One region of the Micromonospora sp. NPDC004551 genome, then DNA from elsewhere that is predicted to be linked to it. Evidence: riboswitches for the same ligand, from Rfam matches in the RefSeq annotation. Region 1 holds a riboswitch; the other holds the start of a gene.

Region 1 (3,172 bases):
GCCCCCCCCCCCCCCGGCGCCCCCGCGCCCCCCCCACCCGCGGCCGGGCGGCCGGCCCCCCCCCCCCGGCCCGCCCGCTTCGTCGTTCCCGCCGCCGGTCGGCGCGGACCCGGAAGGCCCGGCCCGGCCGTGGTCAGGCCGGGCGGGCCGAGCCGTCGCGGCGGTTGCGGGCGGCGACGCCCTCCATCGCCCGGCTGAACCGCTCCATGTCCCGTGCGGACTGCTCCGGCAGGCCGCCGAGTCGCGCCGCGAGGGCGTCCACGTCGGCCTGGGCCGACGCGCTCACCCGGGCGTCCAGCTCGGCGAGGGCGGCGTTCACGGCGGTCACGACGTGCCCGCACAGGGTCGCCACGGACTCGCCGGCCAGCTCCGGGTCGACGGTGACGGACTCCAGCCGGCCACCCTGGACGGCGACGGCGCGGACCCGGCCGCCCGCCGCGCCGCCCTCGGCCCGGAGCAGCTCACCCGGCGCGCCGTCGGCGTGCTCGGCGGCCCGGGACCGCATCGCGGACAGCGCCTGCTGGGTTCGGGTCAGCAGCTCGTCGAGGCTCGCGGCCGCGGAGAACGGGTCGTTGGTCATGTCCGCGCTTTCTTCACGTCTTTCCGAGCACCGTGACGATAGCAACCGGCCCTGACGCCGAACGCCCGGCCGGGAATCCCGGCCGGGCGTATCGATGGTGCGTCGCACCTGGTGTGGCGTCAGCGCAGCCGCAGCCGCTGACCCGGGAAGATGAGGCCCGGGTTGTCGCCGACCACGCCCTTGTTGCGCTCGTACAGGGCGTGCCAACCGCCGGCGACGTGCTGCGCGTCGGCGATCTCGGAGAGGGTGTCCCCGGGCCGGACCAGGTAGCTGCCGGCGCCGGCGGTGCTCGGCGCGGCACGCCGCTCGCCGCGGGTGGCCGGCCGGTCGCCGTACGACGACCGCTGCGAGGAGGCCTTCCTCTTCGTGGGCGAGGTGGCCTTCTTCGACTTCGTCGAGCCCGAGTCCTTGCTGGCGTAGCTCTTGGTCGAACCGCCCTTCTTGCCGCACACCGGCCAGGCGCCGATGCCCTGTCCGTCGAGGACCTTCTCAGCGATGGCGATCTGCTCGCCACGGCTGGCCAGGTCGGCCCGGCTGGCGTACTTCTGGCCGCCGTAGCCGTTCCAGGTGCTCCGGGAGAACTGGAGCCCGCCGTAGTAGCCGTTGCCCGTGTTGATGTGCCAGTTGCCGCCGGACTCGCACTGGGCGACGGCGTCCCAGTTGACGCCGGCGGCGCTGGCCGGGGCGGCCGGGCCGAGAAGGGCGGCGGCGCCGGTGGCGGCGCCGACGACGAGCGCCCCGACGGCGGTCCGACGCTGCGCGGTCCGGCGGTGACGGGCGACGTATTCACTTGCCATGTGGGTTTCCTCCACGCCGACGAGGTGAGCTGTCGGGTTCGGGCCGAGGAGCCCGGCCGCCGGAGGCGGCTTCACCCCGAGGTGTCGTGCACCGAGGAACGTGTGGGTCCCCCGCTCCCGCCCGAGGTCCAGGTACCACCGGGCCGGCGGCGGGATTAGGCGTTGCCGGCCCGTGGTGTCCGCGATCGCGAACGGATACGACGTTAGGAACGGTTTCGACCGATCGCCCACCTCTTGTGAAGTTCTTCACCCGGCCGAGCGAAGGCGGGCCCGTTCAAGTTGCGCACCGTCCGAAGAGGGCTTATTGAGACCCGGCTCAGTAGGTCAGGCCATACCCCTGCGGGAAGAGCGGGACCTTGCCGTCGCCGGCGTTGATCGGTTGCTGGCTGACCGAGTTCATCCAGGTCATCGGCAGTTTGCCGGTGGGCGCGTACCCGCCGAAGAGTACGTCGGCCACCCCGCCGCCCTCGGTGCCGGGCAGCCAGGCGGCCAGCAGCGCGTTCCACCGGGGCAGTTCGGCGGCGACGTCCAGCGGCCGGCCGCTGACCAGCACCACGATCACCGGCACGCCCGCGTTGCGCAGCGTCGTGATCGTCCGCAGGTCGTCGCGGTCCAGGCTCATGCTGCCGGTGCGGTCGCCCTGCCCCTCGGCGTACGGTGTCTCGCCGACCACCGCGATCGCCGCCCGGTAGGTCTTGTCGATGCCGGTGCCCCGCTGGTTGTAGGTGACCGTCGTGGTCGGACCGACCGCGGCGCGGATGCCCTGGAGGATGGTGGTGCCGGGGGTGACGGCGCCGGACGAGCCCTGCCAGGAGATGGTCCACCCGCCGCTCTGGTTGCCGATGTTGTCGGCGTTCTTCCCGGCCACGAAGATCTTGTTGTTGTCCCGGGCCAGCGGCAGCACTCCGCCGTCGTTCTTGAGCAGCACCTGGGACTGGCGCACGGCCTGGCGGGCCAGGGCGCGGTGCGCGGCGTTACCCACCGTCGGGGTCCAGCTCCGGTCGGTGTACGGCCGTTCGAAGAGCCCCAGCTCGAACTTCTTCGTGAGGATGCGCCGGTTCGCGTCGTCGATCCGGCTCATCGGCACGTGCCCGTTCTGCACCTCGGCCCGCAGGGTGCTGAGGAAGGTCTTCCAGGCCGTCGGCACCATCACCATGTCGATGCCGGCGTTGACGGCGGCGCTGACCTCGGCGGCCGTGAAGCCGGAGGCGCCGTCGATCTGGTCGATGCCGTTCCAGTCGGAGACCACGAAGCCGGAGAAGCCCAGCTCACCCTTGAGGACATCGGTGATCAGATAGCGGTGGCCGTGCAGCTTCACCCCGTTCCAGCTGCTGTAGGAGATCATGACCGAGCCGACGCCGCGCTGCACCGCGGCCTGGAACGGGGGCAGGTGGATGGCGCGCAGGTCGGCCTCGCTGAGCTGGGTGTCGCCCTGGTCGTCACCGCCGGTCGTGCCGCCGTCGCCGAGGTAGTGCTTGGCGGTGGCGAGCACCGACGTGGGCCCGCCCAAGGTGGGGCCCTGGAGGCCGGTGACCAGGGTGGACATGCTCGCCGGCAGGTCCGGCGTCTCGCCGAACGACTCGTAGGTGCGGCCCCACCGGTCGTTGCGGGCCACGCAGAGGCAGGGGGCGAAGTTCCAGTCCACGCCGGTGCCCGTGATCTCCTCGGCGACGGCCTGGCCGATCTGCTGGACCAGCGCCGGGTCGCGCGTCGCGCCGAGGCCGATGTTGTGCGGGAAGATGGTCGCCCCGTACACGTTGTTGTGCCCGTGCACGGCGTCGACGCCGTAGATCAT
Region 2 (3,172 bases), on a different contig from region 1:
CTACGCCTTCCGGCAGGCCCGGGCGGCCCACCTCGGCCTGGCCAGCCGGCTCGGCGCCACCCTGGAGGGGCGGATCACGTGAGTCACCCCCGCCGGCCGGCGGGCACCGCTCGCCGCGCCGCCGGGCTAGCCGGCCGGAGCCGTCCCCACGGCTTGTACGTGGACAGCACCGTGACCACGAGCAGCAGCGTGCTGGATACGGTCGGCGCGACCACCAGGTCGACCCGCAGGTGGGTGTCGGCCGCCGCGGCCAGCGCACCGAGGTGCCGGACCCGCGGGGTGAGCAGGAGCAGCACCAGCGTGAGCACGACGGTGGTGACGGCGAACTTGACCAGCACCCAGCGCCAGCGCAGCAGCCCCCACGGGGTGAGCAGCGCGCTGGCCAGCCCGACCAGCCAGACGAGCACGCTCAGCGGGGCGAACAGCCAGGTGACCAGCAGCGCGGCCGCCGGGTAGACCACCTCGGGGTCGGCCCCGCGCAGCCCGGCCACGCCGAGGGTCAGCAGCACCAGGTCGGCGCCGAGCCACCCCAGTGAGGTGACCAGGTGCAGGGTGAGCAGGGCCTTGCGTCCGGTGGGGGAGAGTCGAGTCATGCCCCGATGCTCGGCCGTCGGCGGCGCCGCGTCGTGGGCCGCGCGGCGACACCCGGTGTACGTCGTGGGGCGTAGCCCGGGTGCCGCCGGCGCGATCAGTACACCGACAGGTGCACGTGGTTCGTGTGGTCGCTCGACGGGTCGCCGTTGCCCCCGCTGTACGCCTTCCAGCCGCTGCTGGGCAGCCAGATCTGTTTGAACCAGATCACGTAGAGCACGGCGAGCGCGTCGGAGTTGCGGATGAAGTAGGCGGCCAGGTTGTTGCCGTACGTCTTGTCGCCGCCGGTGGCCACGCCCCCGAAGCCGTCCTTCTGGGCGGCGAAGTCGCACGCCCGTCCCTTCGGGTGCTCGCCGGAGCCACTGGGCCGGTGGCAGGAGACGTAGCGGGTGAAGCCGGCCGCCTTGGCCTGCTGGAGCGCGTGCAGCGTGCGCGGGGTGATGCAGCCGTCGGCCGGTGTCGGGTCGTCGACGCTGCACGACTCGGGTGGCCAGGAACCGTCGGCGTTGCGCTTGGCCGGCGTGGCGTTCGCCGACGAGGTGCCCTGCACGCTGCCGCCGCCGCTGCTGGAGGCGCGGTCGTTGGCCACCTCCAGGGCGCGTTCGGCCTGCTGCTTGCGCTTGGCCATCACCGCGACCTGCTTGCGCTGTTCCTGGATCTCACCGGTGAGCGCGGCCTGCGTACGGGTGGCCTCGTCCCGGGTGTCGATGAGGTCGCGCAGCGCCCGGTCCTCGTGCGCGGCCACCTGCTCCAGGGCCGCCGCGCGGTCCATGAAGCCCTCCGGGCTGCTGCTGCCGAGCAGCGCCGCGGCGGTGCCGAGCCGCCCGGCCCGGTAGGCCACCCCGGCGATCTCACCGACCTTGGCGTCGCGGACGGTCAACTCGGCGTTGATCGTCTTGAGCTGGGCACTGAGCTGCTTCTGCCGGGTCACCGAGCGGTTCAACGCGGTGCGCGCGTCGAGCCAGCCCTTGCTGGCCGCGTCGAGCTGGGCGCGCAGCGCCGGGGTGCCGCCCTCGTCGTCGCCGGGTGCGGCGGCGAGCAGGCCGGTCGGTGCGCCCGCCGAGGCGGGGGAGACCGGCGTGGTCACGACGCCGAGGGCGAGCGTCGCGACGAGCAGGGCCGCCAACCGGGCGACCGTCCGTCGTACAGGTGCCACTGGGGGCATTCACGTGTCCTTCCGTCAACCGCCGACCGGGTTAGCTGACGGGTTCGGGACGGAAGATCCCTACCGCTGACGCGGATGCACCCCACGAACGTGGTTCCCCGGCTCGCCCCTGCGGGCGATTAGGCGCTGGCCGCCGCAGGCGCCGGTGGGCGCCGCCCGGCGGAGGCCGCGGTCGAGCCTACCGGCGCTGTGCCGGGCCGGCTCCGCTGGTGGGGGCCGGTGTCCCGGTCAAAACCGGCACAAGTGCACAATAGCCACTTGGATTTAAGATTGCCCTAATTACCACTCGACCGCGCCACAGGCTCCCGGCGACGCTCCGGGTTCGATCTGCAACGTCGCGTGGTCGATCGAGAAGTCCTCGTGCAGGGCGGTCCGGGCGGCGGTCAGCACCTCGCCGACCTCGGCGCCCGGGGTCATGGTGAGGTGCGCCGAGGCCACGTCCATGCCCGAGGTGAGGGTCCAGACGTGCAGATCGTGCACCTCGGCGACGCCCGGCACCGCGGCCAGCCGGTCGTGCACGGCGGTCACCTGGAGGTGCTCGGGGGCGGCCTGCACCAGGATGCGGACGGCGGCGCGGCCGAGCCGCCAGGTGCGCGGCAGGATGAACAGGCCGATCGCCACGGCGACCAGCGGGTCGGCCCACCACCAGTCGGTGAGCGCGATGACCACGGCGGCGACGATCACGCCGATCGACCCGAGCAGGTCGCCCAGCACCTCCAGGTAGGCCCCGCGCAGGTTGATGCTCTCCTCGGCGCCGGGGCGCAGCAGCGCGAACGCCGCGATGTTGGCGAGCAGGCCGAGCACCGCCACGGCGAGCATCGGCCCGGCCAGCACCTCCGGCGGCTCGCCGAACCGGCGTACCGCCTCGACCAGGACGTAGACGGCCACGGCGCCGAGCAGCACCGCGTTGGCCAGTGCGGCCAGCACCTCGAGCCGGTAGAGCCCGAAGGTGCGCTGCGGGTCGGTGTCGGCGTGCCGGGTGGCCGTGATCGCGGCGAGCGCCATGCCGATGCCGAGGACGTCGGTGAACATGTGCCCGGCGTCGGAGAGCAGGGCCAGCGAGCCGGTGGCGAACGCGGCCACCGCCTCGACCACCATCAGGGCGCTGAGCAGCGCGAACGCGGCCCAGAGCCGGCCCCGGTGACGCTGCGCCGCGTTGGCCACCGTGCCGCTGTGGTCATGACCTGCGCCCACGCCCACACCCTCTCGTCCGCCGCACCGGCTGGGCTCAATCTATGCTCACATCGCTATGTATGCAAGTGAACCCGGATCGCGGCGCCCGGCGTCAGCCGACCGGGTCGAGCGTGGTGAGCCGCTGGGTGGCCCGGGAGAGCGCCACGTAGAGGGTGCGCACGCCCGACCCCGGATCGGCCCGGATCTCGCTCGGTGCGACGAGCACCACCCCGTCGTACTCCA

What was found. A riboswitch is a leader RNA that binds a small molecule or an ion and turns the genes downstream of it on or off. The one in region 1 is predicted to bind cyclic di-AMP.
Region 2: another riboswitch for cyclic di-AMP. It lies ahead of ABZW14_RS22325 (hypothetical protein); the one in region 1 lies ahead of ABZW14_RS09410 (transglycosylase family protein).

What each region holds. Positions count from the first base shown of each region.
Region 1 is NZ_JBEXLM010000006.1:34-3,205, forward strand. Features, by position in the region: gene ABZW14_RS09405 (YbaB/EbfC family nucleoid-associated protein) at 134-580, opposite strand; gene ABZW14_RS09410 (transglycosylase family protein) at 700-1,377, opposite strand; cyclic di-AMP (ydaO/yuaA leader) riboswitch at 1,377-1,549, opposite strand; gene ABZW14_RS09415 (glycoside hydrolase family 3 protein) at 1,694-3,172, opposite strand, start outside.
Region 2 is NZ_JBEXLM010000020.1:1,773-4,944, forward strand. Features, by position in the region: gene ABZW14_RS22315 (SRPBCC family protein) at 1-82, shown strand, start outside; gene ABZW14_RS22320 (hypothetical protein) at 84-593, opposite strand; gene ABZW14_RS22325 (hypothetical protein) at 689-1,756, opposite strand; cyclic di-AMP (ydaO/yuaA leader) riboswitch at 1,761-1,892, opposite strand; gene ABZW14_RS22330 (cation diffusion facilitator family transporter) at 2,036-2,950, opposite strand; gene ABZW14_RS22335 (AAA family ATPase) at 3,042-3,172, opposite strand, start outside.